DNA from 4 places in the Agrobacterium vaccinii genome. Region 3 is predicted to be linked to each of the others. Evidence: riboswitches for the same ligand, from Rfam matches in the RefSeq annotation. Region 3 holds a riboswitch; each other region holds the start of a gene.
What was found. Region 3 has a riboswitch for cobalamin ahead of HRR99_RS03740 (CbtB domain-containing protein). Riboswitches for the same ligand answer to the same signal wherever they lie in the genome.
Positions count from the first base shown of each region.

Region 1: linked by a shared signal. The riboswitch ahead of HRR99_RS14355 (DUF1636 family protein) and the one ahead of HRR99_RS03740 (CbtB domain-containing protein) in region 3 are both predicted to bind cobalamin.
Region 2: linked by a shared signal. The riboswitch ahead of HRR99_RS13090 (ABC transporter substrate-binding protein) and the one ahead of HRR99_RS03740 (CbtB domain-containing protein) in region 3 are both predicted to bind cobalamin.
Region 4: linked by a shared signal. The riboswitch ahead of nrdH (glutaredoxin-like protein NrdH) and the one ahead of HRR99_RS03740 (CbtB domain-containing protein) in region 3 are both predicted to bind cobalamin.

Region 1 covers NZ_CP054150.1:2,957,921-2,962,128, reverse strand. Annotated here, with positions in the region: gene HRR99_RS14365 (cobyric acid synthase) at 1-1,431, opposite strand, end outside; gene cobO (cob(I)yrinic acid a,c-diamide adenosyltransferase) at 1,435-2,052, opposite strand; cobalamin riboswitch at 2,160-2,370, shown strand; gene HRR99_RS14355 (DUF1636 family protein) at 2,493-2,909, shown strand; gene cobW (cobalamin biosynthesis protein CobW) at 2,906-3,943, shown strand; gene cobN (cobaltochelatase subunit CobN) at 3,947-4,208, shown strand, end outside.
Region 2 covers NZ_CP054150.1:2,659,131-2,663,338, reverse strand. Annotated here, with positions in the region: gene HRR99_RS13100 (glucose/quinate/shikimate family membrane-bound PQQ-dependent dehydrogenase) at 1-1,096, shown strand, start outside; gene HRR99_RS13095 (hypothetical protein) at 1,256-1,873, shown strand; cobalamin riboswitch at 2,020-2,246, shown strand; gene HRR99_RS13090 (ABC transporter substrate-binding protein) at 2,430-3,458, shown strand; gene HRR99_RS13085 (FecCD family ABC transporter permease) at 3,461-4,208, shown strand, end outside.
Region 3 covers NZ_CP054150.1:741,556-745,763, reverse strand. Annotated here, with positions in the region: gene HRR99_RS03755 (type 1 glutamine amidotransferase family protein) at 1-366, shown strand, start outside; gene HRR99_RS03750 (hypothetical protein) at 369-683, opposite strand; gene HRR99_RS03745 (CbtA family protein) at 685-1,398, opposite strand; gene HRR99_RS03740 (CbtB domain-containing protein) at 1,413-1,592, opposite strand; cobalamin riboswitch at 1,743-2,001, opposite strand; gene HRR99_RS03735 (cytochrome c) at 2,030-2,947, opposite strand; gene HRR99_RS03730 (c-type cytochrome) at 3,022-3,453, opposite strand; gene HRR99_RS03725 (hypothetical protein) at 4,080-4,208, opposite strand, start outside.
Region 4 covers NZ_CP054152.1:61,621-65,828, reverse strand. Annotated here, with positions in the region: gene HRR99_RS22570 (DUF6894 family protein) at 104-313, shown strand; gene HRR99_RS22565 (SemiSWEET family sugar transporter) at 393-608, opposite strand; gene HRR99_RS23315 (DUF2934 domain-containing protein) at 746-937, opposite strand; partial or broken gene HRR99_RS22560 (methionine synthase) at 1,233-1,346, shown strand; gene HRR99_RS22555 (GNAT family N-acetyltransferase) at 1,346-1,921, shown strand; cobalamin riboswitch at 2,083-2,301, shown strand; gene nrdH (glutaredoxin-like protein NrdH) at 2,548-2,772, shown strand; gene nrdI (class Ib ribonucleoside-diphosphate reductase assembly flavoprotein NrdI) at 2,782-3,195, shown strand; gene nrdE (class 1b ribonucleoside-diphosphate reductase subunit alpha) at 3,237-4,208, shown strand, end outside.

The sequences.
Region 1 (4,208 bases), 920 kb from region 3:
GAGATCGAGATGGCGCTCCATATGGTCGGCCAGGCGGTCGAGAACCGCATCCACCTGTTCCTCGTAATTGAGTGTCGAGTTTTCCCCACCCAGCCGTTTTAGCCATCCGCTGCGTTGGTGGTCATCGGCAAACAAGCCATGGATATAAGTGCCAAACACGCGGCCATTCGGTGACATCGCGCCTTCTGTGTGGTTGCCGATTGTGGAAAACGGTCGCTTATCATCCAGTCCACAAGTGACGCCCACATGCATTTCATAGCCGGAGAAGGGGATTTGATCAAAGCTCTGCCCGGTCACGGAGACGAGCCGTTTGTCACCCGTCAGCACGGTATCCACGTCGAGCAAGCCAAGCCCTTCAATCGCGGTGGGAGCACCTTCGATGCCGTCCGGATCAGCCACGCTTTTCCCGAGCATCTGATAGCCGCCGCACAGGCCAAGCACATAGCCTCCACGCCGCACATGTGCTTTGATATCCACGTCGAGCCCGGCATTTTTGAGCGCCGTCAGATCAGCAATGGTGGACTTGGAACCGCACAGCAGCACCAGCGCACAATCTGCCGGGATGACGTCTCCCTGGCGCACGCGGATAAGCTCGACATCCGGCTCGGCATCCAACGGGTCGAGATCATCGAAGTTGGAGATATGCGGCAGGATCGGTACAGCGATCCGAATTTTCGCGTCGCGCTTTCTTTCGCCAGCTCCACTCAACCCTAAAGCATCCTCAGCCGGCAGGCGGCTTGCATCGGCAAAATGCGGCAAGAGGCCAATCGGGTTCCAGCCAGTCTTGTCCGAAATAATCCGCATGCCGTCATCGAACAGGTTTGGATCGCCTCTGAAGCGATTGACGATGAAGCCTTCGATCATCGCCGCATCGTACGTATCCAGAACCGTCTTCGTGCCGACAAGGCTGGCGATCACGCCGCCCCGGTCGATATCGCCGATCAGGATCACAGGCGCATTGGCTGCGCGGGCAAAGCCCATATTCGCGATGTCATTGGCACGGAGATTGACTTCTGAAGCACTGCCCGCGCCCTCCACCAGAACGAGATTGGCCATGGTTTTCAGATGCTCGAAGCTTTCCAGCACGCGTGGCATCAGCCCGGCTTTCATGTGCTGGTAATCAGCGGCTTTGGCATTGCCGATGACCTTGCCCTGCACCACCACCTGCGCGCCCGTTTCGCTCTGGGGTTTGAGCAACACCGGGTTCATGTGGACGGAAAGCGGTACGCCCGCCGCCCGCGCTTGCAACGCTTGCGCCCTGCCGATCTCACCACCATCGGCGGTGACGGCGGCATTGTTGGACATGTTTTGTGGCTTGAACGGCATGACGGACAGACCGCGACGAACAAAAGCGCGCGCCATCCCCGCCACCATCAGCGACTTGCCGACATCGGAGCCGGTGCCTTGAAACATCAAAACGCGCGCTGTCATGGATTAATACTCGATGCCGGACTGCGCTTTGACGCCCGCCTTGAAGTGGTGTTTCACAAGCGTCATCTCCGTCACCATATCGGCGGCGTCGATCAGCAGCTGTTTGGCGTTGCGACCGGTGACGATGACGTGCAAGCCATCGCGGCGGTTCTGCAGGGTTTCGACCACCTCTTCCAGCGGCAAATAATCATAACGCAGTGCGATGTTGAGCTCATCCAGCACTACAAGACCAATGGTTTCATCGGCCATCAGCGTCTTTGCCTCTTCCCACGCCTTGGTCGCAGCAGCGACATCGCGTTTCAGATCCTGAGTGTCCCACGTGAAACCTTCGCCCATGGTACGCCATTCGACGCGATCTCCGAACAGGGCCAACGCCCCCTGCTCGCCGGTGGACCATGCGCCCTTGATAAACTGGACGATGCCGACGCGTCTGCCGGTGCCGAGCATGCGCAGGGCCAGACCGAAAGCTGCGGTGGATTTACCCTTGCCCGGGCCGGTGTTGATCATCAGCAGACCTTTTTCGATGGTCTTTTCCGAGACTTCGGCATCCTGCACCGCCTTGCGGTTGACCATTTTGGCGCGGTGACGCTCGGCCTCGCTGTCGCTGATGTCACGGGTCATTGTGGCTCATCCTTCCGGGTGTCATGCTTTTTCAAAGCGGCGACTATAGCCAAAACGTGTTCCACGGCAATGACACGGCGGCATTGACACAAAAGCACCGCAGGGCATAAGGGTTAAGGACTGACGGTCTTTTTCCGGCAACGGGAAAAGCTAAGAGGGAACACGGTGCCATTCGCGTGTGCGAACCAACCCGTGGCTGCCCCCGCAACTGTAAGCGGTGAGCCCGCGCCGAAAGCCACTGGACGAATGAGTCCGGGAAGGCGGCGCAAGGGTGTCGAAGCCGCAAGCCAGGAGACCTGCCGTTTCAGGAAAAACGTCTGCCGGGCGGGGTGCTCCGGTCAGTCGGTTGTTCGAACGATGGCGTTGCGTTGATCCGCATGCCGTTTTCGATATCCGCACCCCGAGACCATTGCAAAGGCGCGGAAACCATACCCTTGGATATGACATCGACATCATCAAGCCTGAATGAAAAGACGGACCGTGACACCGCGCCCGGCGTCGTGGTTTACGTTTGCCGCAGTTGCCGGTCGGAAGCCGATCCGAACGCGGACCCTCGCCCCGGTGCGACCCTTGCGCAGGCTGCTGTTGCACTCGGTCAGGCTGAAGGTGTCGATGTACGCAGCGTCAACTGCCTTGCCAATTGCAAGCGTGGCTTGAGTGCCGCGGTGCGCAGCGCCGATGGCTGGTCCTACATGTTCGGATCGTTGAGCGAAGACGACGCTGCCGACTTGCTGGTCGGCGCGCGCCTGTTGTCTTCAGCACCCGATGGCCTGATGCCATGGCGCGGACGGCCCGACAGTTTAAAGCGTGGCCTTGTTGCCCGCATTCCCCCTTTGAATTTTACCGAGGAGACATAATGACCACGCTCAACCGCGTTCCCTGCACCATCATCACCGGCTTTCTGGGCGCGGGCAAAACCACGCTTCTGCGCGGCCTTCTGGAAAAGCTCGAGGGCAAGCGGCTGGCCATCATCGTCAACGAGTTTGGCGATGTCGGCATTGATGGCGATATCCTCAAAGGTTGCGGCATTGAAAGCTGCCCGGAAGAAAACATCGTTGAACTAGCCAATGGCTGCATCTGCTGCACGGTGGCGGATGATTTCCAGCCCGCCATCGAGCAGATTCTGAGCCGCGAGCCACGCGTCGAGCATATTCTGATCGAGACCTCGGGTCTCGCTCTGCCGAAGCCACTCGTACAGGCCTTCCAGTGGCCCGCAATCAAAAGCCGGGTGACGGTGGATGCGGTGGTGGCCGTGGCCGATGGTGTCGCGCTTGCCGAAGGCATGGTGTCGCATGATCTGGAAGCGCTGGCCGCTCAGCGCCAAAACGACGAGGCGCTTGATCACGATGATCCGGTCGAAGAGGTCTTTGAAGACCAGATTGCCTGCGCAGACCTCATCGTTCTGACCAAGGGCGATTTGCTGGATGCGGCGGGTCTTGAGCGCGCCAAGGCGCATATCAATGCGCATCTGCCGAAGGCGGCCAAGATTGTCGTGGCGTCCAATGGCGTGGTCGATCCTGCCGTGCTGATCGGTCTTGGCCTTGCGGTGGAAGAGGATATTGAAAACCGCCACACCCATCATGATGAAGAAGAAGATCACGATCACGACGAGTTCGATAGCTTCGTGGTGGAACTGGACGCCGTCACCGATGCCGAGGCCTTGGCCGCGCGTATCTCGGAAACGGCAGCGTCGGAAAACGTGCTCCGCATCAAGGGTTTTGTCGAAGTGTCGGCGAAGCCGATGCGATTGCAGGTGCAGGCGGTCGGCTCGCGCGTCAATCATTACTTCGACCGTCCCTGGGCCGCAGGCGAGGTGCGCCGCAGCCGTTTGGTCGTTATCGGTGAGAAAGGTCTCGACCGCGCGAAAATCGAGCGGATGCTGGCTGCCTGATCCATGCACATCCTCGCCACCACATCCTCGTCTCTGGACGACCTGATCGAGCCGGTTGATCTCAATCAGGGTCAGGCGGATGTGGTAGTGCTGTCTTTTTCGGCCAGCGATCTGGGCGGGCTGGAGCGCGGATGGCAACGCAGCACGGATGGTTCAGTGTCCTTTGTGTCCGCCAACCTCTCCGAACTTCGCCATCCCATGTCGGTCGATCTGTGGATCGAAAAGACGGCGGAATACGCCAAGCTGATCCTTATCCGGATTCTCG
Region 2 (4,208 bases), 1.2 Mb from region 3:
AAATCAAGTTCCGGATCAACTCGGCATGGGTCGGAGCGAGAGTGTAGAGAAATATTCCTCTTCCATCGTGGCTTTGGATGTGAACACCGGGCAGGACAAATGGGTCCGCCAGACCGTCCACCACGACCTTTGGGACATGGATGTTCCCGCACAGCCGGTTCTTCTGGATATAACCAAGAAGGATGGGCAGAAGGTTCCGGCGCTGGTCGGTCCAACCAAGCAGGGTGATATTTACGTTCTGGATCGCCGCACCGGCGACCCGATCCTTGCTGTGACCGAAGAAAAGGCACCGGGTGGCGCCATCCCCGAGGATTTCAGCGCGCCGACACAGCCGACATCCGCCCTGTCTTTCAAGCCTGATATGCTTCAGGAAAAGAACATGTGGGGCGTCTCCATGTTCGATCAGCTGGCCTGCCGCATCAAGTTTCATCAGCTGAACTATGAGGGCCGCTACACACCGCCATCGGTGAACGGTTCGCTCATCTATCCCGGCAACTTCGGTACCTTCAACTGGGGTAGCGTCGCTGTCGATCCGGAGCGTCAGGTCATGTTCGGCATGCCGACCTATCTGGCTTTCACATCGCAGCTCGTTCCCCGCGCGCAGGTTCCGCCGAAGGGACAGGATGAAAAGGGCAGCGAACAGGGGCTGAACCGTAACGATGGCGCGCCCTATGGCGTGCTGATGGGACCTTTCCTCGGACCGCTCGGCGTTCCCTGTCAGGCGCCACCATGGGGTTATGTCGCAGGCGCCGATCTGCGCACCGGCGATGTCGCCTACAAGCACAAGAACGGCACCGTCTATGACATGACGCCGCTGCCACTGCCCTTCAAGGTCGGCGTTCCCGGTATCGGCGGCCCGATGATCACAAAGGGTGGGGTGGCGTTCCTGGGTGCCGCTGTCGACAACTATCTGCGTGCTTACGATCTCACCTCTGGCAAGCAACTATGGGAAGCACGTCTTCCTGCAGGCGGTCAGGCAACGCCGATGACCTATGCCATGGATGACGGCAAGCAGTATGTGGTGATGGTGGCGGGTGGTCACGGCTCGGTCGGCACCAAACCCGGTGACTACGTGATCGCCTACACGTTGCCCTGATGTGCCCTAACGAAGCCGCCAACCTTGTTTGGCGGCTTTGATTGTTTTTGACACCTGGATCGAGCACGTGATTCTTCGGGCTGTCTCAAGACGACACTGGTGGATTTCGCCCATGCCCACCGGCGGTTTGAGACGACTGGGCTCCCGAAGGAAACCAAGATGCGATCCTTTTCCAAGACTTGTACGATAGCGATTACGAGCACCGTGCTGACCATCGCAACCTGCCTCGCGGCACAGGCCGCCGATGCGGTGCGCGTGCGCGGCACAGTCGAAGGCCTCGATGGCACGACTTTGTCGGTCAAAACCCGTGAGGGTGCCAATGCCAAGATCATGCTCAAAGACGGCTGGCAGGTTTCAAGCGTCGCCAAGGCATCCGTCGATGATATCAAGCCGGGCGATTACGTCGGCATCGCTTCCCTGCCTACAGCAAGTGGCGGAGACGGCGCACTCGAAGTGCTGATTTTCCCCGCAGCCATGAAAGGCACCGGCGAAGGCAGTTATGCCTGGGATTTGAAGCCGAGCAGCACCATGACCAACGCGACCGTTGCCGACGCCGTCAAATCGGTCGATGGTCGTACCTTGACGGTTGCCTATAAGGGTAAGGAAAAGAAGATTTCGATACCGGATGGCACACCGGTCGTTACCTTCGCGCCTGCGACCGTTGCCGACATCAAGGCCGGTGCGACGGTGTTCGTGCCGTCCGAAAAGGCCACGGATGGCGCCCTATCAAGTGGCCGGGTGGTGGTCGGCACCAATGGTGTCGTTCCACCGATGTAACGGGTTCGACGTCGTAGTAGATGGATGCCGCAGTTTGGAAATGGCCGAGACAATGCTCTCGGCCATTTTTTATGGTCATACACAAAGCACTTGTATTGAAATGTAATAACATTACAAAAGCTCTACTTGACGGCATGTGCTGAATGAGTCTATCTGGTTGTGACGGTTCCAAGCGAGCAATCGTGAGGAATAATAGGGAATACGGTGAGGACGTGTTGTGTCCGATGCCGTGGCTGCCCCCGCAACTGTGAGCGAATTGTCCAACCCTTTGACGCTTTTCGAAGCGTCAAGCCACTGCGATGCAACATCGCGGGAAGGTGGGTGAAGACGCAAATTCGTGAGCCAGGAGACCTGCCGTCTAAACTTCATTCCAAGGTCACGGGCGGGGATGCCCGGAACAGGAGACGTCGTGATTGCATCGAGCGCCCAGCGCCTTATTCCATCTGCCATGTCCCGGTTTCAGATTGTCCCCATGCGTGCACGCGCGGGCTGAAGATCTATCATACTCACAGGGTCGCGCCTTCTGGCCGCCAATGACGATCGGGGACTATCGGACATGACATTCCATCTCAGACACACACTCTACGCTGCCGCCTTCGCAACGGTTGCAGCCACGATGGCCACGCCATCCTTCGCTGCCGAAACGCAATATCCGCTGACGCTTAAGAATTGCGGGCGGGATGTGACCTTCACGCAGGCACCTCAGCGTACGGCGTCGCTTGGGCAGAGCACCACGGAAATCCTGTATTTGCTCGGCCTGTCCGACAAGGTCGTCGGCACTGCGGTCTGGATCGGACCGGTTCTCAAAGGGTACGAAGAGGCCAATGCCAAGGTCAAGCGTCTCGCCGATAACGATCCGAGCTTCGAGAGTGTTCTGGCCGTCAAGCCGGATCTGGTGACGGCACAGTTTCAATGGCATGTCGGCCCCGAAGGCATCGTTGCCAAGCCCGAGCAGTTCGAAGAGCTGAAAATTCCCGTCTACACATCGCCAGCCGATTGCGTTGGCAAGGATAATTCCGGTGGCGGAGACGGTATTCGCCACAGCGTGTTCACCATGGACCTGATCTATCAGGAAGTGACCGAACTGGCGCAGATTTTCAATGTTCAGGACAAGGGTGAAGCACTGGTCGCAGACCTGAAGGCCCGCGAGGCGGCGGCCCGCAAGAAGATTGCTTCTGCGGATGGCAAGCTCTCAGCCGTGTTCTGGTTCTCCAGTGCAGAGCTGGATATCGACCCCTATGTCGCCGGTAAAAACGGTGCGCCGGGTTACATCATGTCGGCGCTGGGCATCAAGAAAGTCATCGATAGCGAAGAGGAGTGGCCGACGGTTGGCTGGGAAACCATCGCCAAGTCGCAGCCGACGCTGATCGTGGCAGGCAAGATGGATCGTAGGCGCTTCCCCGCTGATGATGTTGCGGTGAAAGAGAAGTTCCTGAAAGAGGACCCGGTGACGAGCCTCATGCCAGCGGTCAAACAGGGTCATGTGGTTGAAATGGACGCCCAAGCCATGAATCCGACGATCCGCACCATCGAGGGTATCGAAGTTCTGGCCGATGCTGTCGTCCAGCTCGGACTTGCCAAGTAAGCATGGGTGGTTTTTTCATCTTCACCCGTGCCGCGCTGATCGCGGTTGGGTGTCTGCTTCTGGCGCTCTGGCTTGGAGCGGCCATCGGCGAGACATCCATTCCCATGGATGTCGTCGCCAAGACTGTTGCCAACCGGCTGTTCCACGCGGGCTATCCGCTGGATGCCATCGATGAGGGTGTGATCTGGAACTATCGTCTCAGCAGGGCGGTTGTCGCCGCCTGTTGTGGTGCAGCGCTTGCCGTCTCGGGCGTCGTGCTTCAGTCGCTTTTGCGGAATCCCCTGGCGGACCCCTATATTCTCGGCATTTCGGCAGGCGCCTCGATGGGCGCTGTCGGCGTCGCCATTATGGGTTTTGGCGCGGGTCTGCTCACCATGCCGCTGGGTGCATTTTTGGGTGCGCTTCTTGCTTTCACCCTTGTCAGCCTTCTGGCAATGCGGGCCGGTCGGGGAAACAGTGCGATCATTCTGGCTGGCGTCGCAGGCTCACAGCTTTTCAATGCCTTGACGTCCTTCATCGTCACGAAAGCGGCGAACGCAGAGCAGGCGCGTGGAATCATGTTCTGGTTGCTCGGAAATCTCTCCGGCGTTCGCTGGACTGATGTGTCATTGGCCCTGCCGGTTGCTATTGCCGGTTTTGCCACATGTCTGTGGCATGCGCGGGCACTGGATGCTTTCACATTCGGTTCCCAATCTGCGGCATCGCTTGGCATTCCGGTTCGTCGCGTTTACGTGGTCCTGGCCGGAATAT
Region 3 (4,208 bases):
GTCATTCCCGGCGGGCTGGCCTGGGAAAAGGGCGCCGCACCGGATTTTACCGATCTCGTCCACCGCTTTCGCACCCAGCACCGCGTGGTCGCCGGCATTTGCGCCGCGGCAAGCGCGCTGGCGGGAACCGGCGTGTTGAACCATGTGGCCCATACCGGCAATTCCCTGGAATCGCACGGCAAATACGAGACCTATCAGGGCGTGGAGCACTACCGCGACCAGCCGCAGGCCGTCAGCGACGAAGGCATCGTCACTGCACCCGGCAGCGCCCCGGTGACTTTTGCCGCCGAAGTGCTAAAGGCGCTCGATCTGTGGGGACCGGAGGCAGAAGCCGAAATCGCGGTGTTTTCAGCGGAGCATCGGTGAGATCAGCGCTGATCGAGAACGCGGCAGGCGCGGGCTGCGCCCTCCCTCGCATTTCCGGCCATCGCGCGTCTGACATCACGGCTGTTGATGTGCAGGCTGCGGTCGAATGGCAACGCAAGTCGCGCGATCTTGGCGGTGGCGGCGGTGAAGAATGCCTCGCTGTTTTCGGCAAAGAATGCGAGGCAGGCCTCCCTGCCCGGTTCTTCTGCCAGAAGCGCCCTGAAGGCCAGGCGATGCATGGCGCAAGGTGCGCCATGACCGGGGATGGAAAAACGCACGGCGTCGAGCTCGTCACTCCATTCCGCTGCGTTTTCCATCTTATCGGGCAACGTCGAAGCGCTTGAGGAACAGGCCGCTCAGCGAGCCGAGGATAAGCCAGAACACGAAGCTCGTTACCGTTGCCAGCACCATGAAACGGCGTTCCAGCGGCAACGGGGCCAGTGCATGTTCACCCTCTGGCGGCAGTGGCGCGCCGACGACGTGCGGTGCGACGATGAGCACCACAGCAAGAAGGATGGCCCATGGTTCGTTGCGTTTGAAGGCAAGCAGCGCAATGCCGCCAGCCGTTGCCGCAACGGTCGCGACCCACCAGATTTGCCGTGCTTCGAGAGCAGCAGCTGGGCTTCCCGGCAATTCCGGTGGCAGGCCGATCATGGGTGCCAGCATGACGGCGGCAAAACCGGCAAGGCCCCAGAACAGGCCTTCACGCCAGCCGCCCTGCGTGCTGCGCAGCGAGATAAGGGCTGTCAGTACCAGCGCGTAACCGATAGCCGTCAGCACATTGGCGGCAAGGGTATAGGCGTTGCGCTCGAAGCCATCGGCGGGTGCCCATGCCTCGGTATCGTGGTGATGGTCGGCAGGTGTTGCCGCATCGTGGGCGTGAGCGGGGGCTGCTTCGCCACCCGCGCTTTCGAATGTTTCCGCCTGGAGAATGAGCGGCGTGGTGCCGATGGCCTGCAGGGCGCTGACGGCCAGACCGGCAATCAGCCCCACCAGAACGGCGGTAAAGACGATATTACGGAAAAATGGCATTGATCTCTCTCCCTTCAATGGCAAGGGAAAGCGTTGGCATGACGCGTGTCATGCGCGGCATTGTGCACGGCTTCGACATGCGAAAAACCGACAAAGCCGACGATGAACAGGCCGAGTGCGGCTGCCGTCAATGATTGCGCGATTTTCGATGTTTTGGTTGAGACGGCTGAGGCCGTATTCTGCTGGATAGACATGGTGACCCTTTCCTGTGCGGGTGGGCGTATTCTGATCAAACGCCACACGACCGCATTCAACATTCACCACGGGGAAAAGAGACACAGGGTCCTAAGGCCTGAAACATCAGACCTCGTAACCGTGCTGTTCCGGACACCCCGCCGGTTTGGACGACACTTCACGTGATGGCAGGTCTCCTGGCTTGCGGGTCGTAACCTTGAAAACACCTTCCCAATCCTTTTGTATCCGCATCGTATTTTACGAAATCGAAGACGATTTCGCGTCGATGCGCCAGATCAGTGGCTTTTCGTTCTCAGGCTATCCGCTCACAGTTGCGGGGGCAGCCACGAATCAAAGCTTGGCGCTTCTATCGTGTTCCCTTTTCACTTTTCGGGCGAACCCGGAAAGACCATCACACGTCTGTTATCCGGCGGAAGTTTCGCCGAGTCAATGGCCATCACGGGGAAGGCAGCGCCTTGAGGTACGCCGCGATCGCATTGCGGTCTTCGGCGGGAATGCGGGCCATGTTCTGCTGCACCTTGACCATGGAGCCGCCAGCGCTGTCGAAATCCGGTGTAAAGCCAGTCTCGAGGTAGTTGGCGATATCGGCCTGTGTCCATGAACCGATCGTAGCGGATTCGGGACGGATGTCGGGTATCTTGCCCTCGCCCTCCGGGTTCGGTCCGCCTGCCAGCCACTGCCCCTTGAGGAAGCCACCCAGCGCATCGCGTGGTGTGTGACATTCGCCGCAATGGCCGAGGCCTTCGACGAGATATTGTCCGCGCACGACATCCGCACTCGCATTGGCCAGTTCGACACGCGGTTGGCCCTTGTCGAAATACAGGAACTTCCAGCCGCCCAGCGACAGACGAATGTTGAAGGGAAACGGCAGATCGTGGCCCGGCGCATCATTGGTGCTGGCGGGCAGTGTTTTCAGATAGGCGAAGAGGTCGTTGACATCCTGCGGCGTCATCCGCGCATAGGAATTATAGGGGAAGGACGGGTAGAGGTGCTCTCCCTGCTTGCCGACGCCGCGCGTCATGGCATCGCCGAATTCTGCGACAGTCCATGCGCCGATACCATGCTGCGGATCGGGCGAGATATTGGGCATATGGAAGGTGCCGAAAGGGCTGGGCAGCGCCTGCCCGCCGGAGAGCGTCTTGAGCGCATCACCCGTGGCATCGGGTGCCGCGTGGCAACTGGCGCAACCGCCTGCCCAGAACAGGGTTTCGCCATTGGCAAGGTTCGGTTCGCCTAAATTGGCCCAGTGGCTCGGCGCCTGACGTTGAGGCGCGGTCACCCACATGAAAACACCGAGCCCCGCCGCGCCCGCAATAACGGCACCGCCTGCCAGCCTGGCCCAGATGGAAGCCATCGCCTTCTCCGCCTATTGTAAAATCAATGATGAAAAAGTCCGCCGGATGACCGGCGGACCTGGCTTTTCAGTTATTACTTCTTGAGGCGATACGTCTGGTGACAGCTGCTGCAATCTGCACCCAGCGTCTTCAGGGCGGCACCGACGCTGGCCTGGTCCGTCGGCAACTGTGCCAGAGCCGCGTCCGCATCCGTGCCGAGCTTCTCGGACTTCGACTTGAAGTCTGCGAAGTTCTGCCAGATGGCAGGCGCCGCAGCACCGCCTTCGGAACCGGCAGGGAACTGGTCCGGGAACGCCTTGGCGTTGGTGCTGATGGTGGTGACGGCGGTCTTGACGGCGGCTGCGTCGTAAGGCTTTTCACCCTTGGCGATGGCGCCCAGCGCGCCCATGGCGCCGCCGATACCCTTCATCAGGCCTTCGCGCTTTTCGACCTCGCCGGCTGCGGAAACCGCACCGGCGCAAAGACAGCCTATCAGTATGGATGCGGCAATGGTTTTAAGCTTCATCGTCTCTCTCCTGAGGTCCGCCGCAGCGGGGTGATGCTATGAAATGGTCTAAAATGTCAGAACGTGGAACAGCCGCACAGATACGCTCAACATTGGCCACGAGCGAAACAGAAGATGCCTGTTTCACATGGCAAAAAGAAGTCACATTCCGGTGAATTTTTCAAGCATTATCAGTCCCATATCACCTGACGGCAACGGCCTCCCAAATCGTGAAACCGGCGATGATGACCAGCAGCAAGCCCGCAGCGCGACTGTGGCGCGGCGCGGGCTTCTGGACAAACTGGCGTTAGCTTCTGGACGCCAAAACACAAGGGAGACGATCAAATGTCGTCGTCGGTGTCTCCGCTATCAATAAATTGATATCTCCAGTCGCCCGGTCCAAGATCATACAGCGATGCGAATGGTGTATCCAACCGATTAGATATGTCGCGCCCTTGAACTGTTATATGCAGCGTTATAGGCGACTGGACATCCACATCACAAAACATCGTTCTTGCTAGAAGTGCCGTGGCTTCTTCCTTCGTCGTATGAAGGAGATCGCAGATAAAGCGAACACAGACTTCCGTGTCCCCCTCAACGCTGTCTGCGTCCGTGGCTGTAACTATGGACACTTCAAATGGCACGTATCACTCTCCAGTATGCTCGTGGCTTTGAATTAGCGCCTTGACCTCTTCCTGAGAGATGGGGCGGAATATGCGGAGCATCTTCCTTCGATACCACTCGGGTCCAGATGTCCGACTATCCGTTAGATCGAA
Region 4 (4,208 bases), on a different replicon from region 3:
CCACCATATTCAAACTGACGGACCGGGAAAATAATCGCTCCCCCACTCGAACGGTAACGCCATGCCAATATATTTTTTCCGGGTCTACGATGAAGACGGCGAGATGATCGACGAGCACGGTGCCGAATTTGCGAATGACAAAAATGCGTGTGTAGAGGCGATGAAGACTGCGCGAGAACTGGCCGCGGACAGAATGATCAACAGTGACGACCTAAACGAAATCTATTTTGAAATTGCGCGCTCGGATAGGTCTTTAATGGACAGGATACCGTTGAATTCAGTGTCCAGAGGTGTGATTGCTGAAGACGCGTAACGCGCTCCCGCTCGACCCATTCAGCCTCTCACCTTTATCCAACTCGGACAGATTGTTGTGGACACCTGCTCGAGAGCGCCTACGATCTTAGCTTCTTTACGAGAATGACCAGGGATAAAAAGAAACAAGCGGAATTTGTCAGGATGATAGGCCATTCGGTGCGCATCACCCCGAATGCGGTCCAGAGCGCAAATCCTGTAACCGTGAGACAGTACATTCCTGTTGAGATTGCCTTCGTATCGTCGGTCCTGACAACCTTGTAGACCTGTGGAACGAAGCTTGACACAGAACACATTGAGGCGAGGTATCCGACCAAAAGAGCAGTATCCAATGAAGGTTTCCTTCGTCACGATGTTGCTATTATGAGGGGACAGCAGGCAGCCTCTCATGCTGATTTTCGATACTATCGACCATTGTTGCTTTGGCGAACGACTAACTTGTTTCTTTGCCCTTTCGGCTGGCCATTATTTCCAAGCCATCAGGTGATGCCCGGGTTTGCATCATAAGCTCGTATTCTCGGACAGCTTGCAGCCAGTGTTCATGATCGCTTCCGTTTATTCGCCCGTTTTCTTCCCAGAGTGCATATGCGCGAGCGCTGACCCAGATATCCCGTTTCTCGTTCATTTGTGCTGCTTGCGTTCCTTTGTTGATATTCGAGCTGGATTGGCAGGCCTCTCAACTGTTTAGCGTCAACAATGTTCCTGAGGCTTGAAGGAACGATTTTCGTTTTTTGCAGCGCTTAGCGAGGATAGCATCAGTCAACGGACGAGGGAGCAAATCACATGATTTGCTGGTCTCTTGGATGTCGAAAGGATTGATCGTTGTTCTTAGGTTGATCCGCACGATCAACCGATTGCGATAGTCAGTCCCGCAAATCTTGCAAGCTGATTGTCATCATCTCCACCGGGTGACCAATTGTCTCTATCCATGCACCAATTGCGGCATGGCACCGCTTCCGCGTCATGTGGCGACAGCGAAGCTGCGCGCACTCGGTGCAGGGGCGGAAATTATCCGCAGAAAGTTAGCGGCTTGATGCTCATCAATGACCTCTCCCTGGAATGGCTGAATGATGAAGCACAGTCCGCCGTCCGAGCTGAAGCGAGGACCTTCTGCCTGCGGATGATCAAGAACGTCTACGGGATCGACTACACTCCCGCCTGGCATTCTGACCTAGATTCGCTGTTGTCGGCGCAGCCGGACAACTGGTTCTCCCGCGAAAGGCAAGGCAGTTTTCTCGTTGTCCGGGACGGAGATGGACACATCATTGCGGCCGGAGGTCTCTACGCGATCGAGAACAAACCTTCCACGAAGGAGCGCCTACGACATCGCTATAGCGACGGCGAAAAGGTATGTCAGATTGTCCGCGTGTACCTTGATTCTAGCGTCCGTCGTAAAGGGCTTGGCACAAAGATTGTGGCGGCCCTGGAGAGCCGGGCATCCGAGTTTAAGTACACCTCGTCCTATCTCCATGCCGATGCTCAGACACCGGAAACACTCGGGTTCTGGAAAAGCCAGGGCTATGGCGCATTCGGCCAATTCTCCTATCCGTCCAACCGTGGAACCGAGACGAGCGTCGATTTCGACAAGCCGTTGCGCTCCGAACGTTGACGAAACGCAAAATCGAGGCTTGATATACGGCTTGTATGCGGCCATTAAAAGCTGAACTTTCAAGCTGTCTGATGAGACTGTTATCCACAGGCTGGTGTGGATGAGGACGTAATTTTCTAACCGCCACCCTCCTAAGAGTTGACGCGACTATCTCCTCATATACTATATCTAGTGTTCGAGGTTCTTCCGATTCGCGTCGGGAGCTAAGACGGGAATACGGTGCGTGATGTCCTTTCTGGACGGAGCAATGCCGGAGCTGCCCCCGCAACTGTAAGCGGCGAGCATCCTCTCAATAGCCACTGGCGCCGGAAGGTTTCGGGAAGGCGAGATGGATGTGACGACCCGTGAGCCAGGAGACCTGCCTCAAACGAATACGTCCACGGGCGGGGTGTCCGAAGGTCGCGAGTCATGTGCGGGATGATCCTGCGCGTGCCGCTTCCCCTGAGCTCCGCATCAACCACTTCGGGGTGAAGTCAATGTCGCATCATTCTAGTCAGTATCCGCGTGAATAGCGGGCCGTAACGCCCGTAGTCGCTTTCGGCTGCCATCCATCCCTGAACTTCCGCATGGGCGTTTCCAACGCCTTATTGATATCGCACGCCTATACAAATTTCACGAGGATCATCATGACCGTTACCGTCTACAGCAAGCCTGCCTGCGTACAGTGCACAGCAACTACCCGCGCTCTTGACCGACAGGGCATCGACTACACCATCGTTGATGTCTCCGAAGACACCAGCGCCTACGACCTGGTTCAAGGGCTTGGGTACCGACAGGTTCCCGTCGTCGTCGCTGGCGAGACCCATTGGGCGGGCTTTCGCCCGGATATGATCAGCACGCTTGCGGCCTGAGCCAGAGCAATGGGTCAGATCGTCTATTTCTCCAGCCGGTCGGAAAACACCCATCGTTTTGTCGGACGACTGGGGATAAGTGCGCGGCGCATTCCCCTCAGTCTTTCCGAGAGCATTCAGGTCGAAGCGCCCTACGTTCTGATCCTTCCCACCTACAGCGGCGAAGGTGGAAAAGGGGCCGTTCCAAAACAGGTAATCCGCTTCCTCAACGATGCGGACAACCGGAAAAACATTCGTGGCGTGATTGCCGCGGGCAACAGCAATTTCGGGGCGACCTACGGGATCGCCGGCGATGTCATCTCCCAGAAATGTCAGGTGCCGTACCTCTACAGGTTCGAGCTTCTAGGCACGGATGAAGACGTCGCGAACGTCAAACACGGATTGGAACGATTTTGGACGCGACCACAATTGAAAAGCCTTTGAAAACATCGGAATCCGAACTGGACTTCCATGCTCTCAACGCAATGCTGAATCTGTACGACGAGCATGGCAAAATCCAGCTTGACAAGGACCGGCTGGCGGCCAAGCAGTACTTCCTTCAGCACGTCAACCAAAACACGGTGTTCTTCCATAACCTGCGGGAAAAGCTCGATTATCTCGTGACTGAGGGTTATTACGAACGTGAGGTTCTGGACCAATATTCGTTCAATTTCGTGCGTGATCTATTCGATCATGCGTTTTCCAAGAAATTCCGTTTCCCAACATTTCTTGGCGCGTTTAAATATTATACCAGCTACACATTGAAGACCTTTGACGGGAAACGGTATCTCGAACGCTACGAAGACCGCATCTGCATGGTGGCGCTGGCGCTGGCGCAAGGCAACGAAGAACTTGCCAGAGACATGGTCGATGAGATCATCGCCGGCCGCTTCCAGCCCGCGACGCCTACATTCCTCAATGCAGGAAAAAAACAACGTGGCGAACTTGTTTCCTGCTTTCTGCTGCGCATGGAAGACAATATGGAATCCATCGCACGCGGCATCAATTCAACGCTGCAGCTTTCCAAGCGTGGCGGCGGCGTTGCCTTGTCACTGACGAACATTCGCGAGGCTGGCGCCCCGATCAAGCAGATCGAGAACCAGTCATCGGGCATCATTCCTGTGATGAAGCTGCTTGAGGACAGCTTTTCCTACGCCAACCAGCTTGGTGCGCGCCAAGGCGCAGGTGCCGTCTATCTTAACGCCCATCACCCCGACATCATGCGTTTTCTCGACACCAAGCGCGAGAATGCTGACGAGAAGATCAGGATCAAGACCCTGTCACTCGGCGTCGTGGTGCCTGACATCACCTTCGAACTGGCGAAGAACAACGAGGACATGTACCTGTTTTCGCCATACGATATCGAGCGCGTCTATGGCATTCCCTTCACCGAGATATCCGTGACGGAAAAATACCGGGAGATGGTCGCGGATGCGAGGATCAAGAAAAAGAAGATA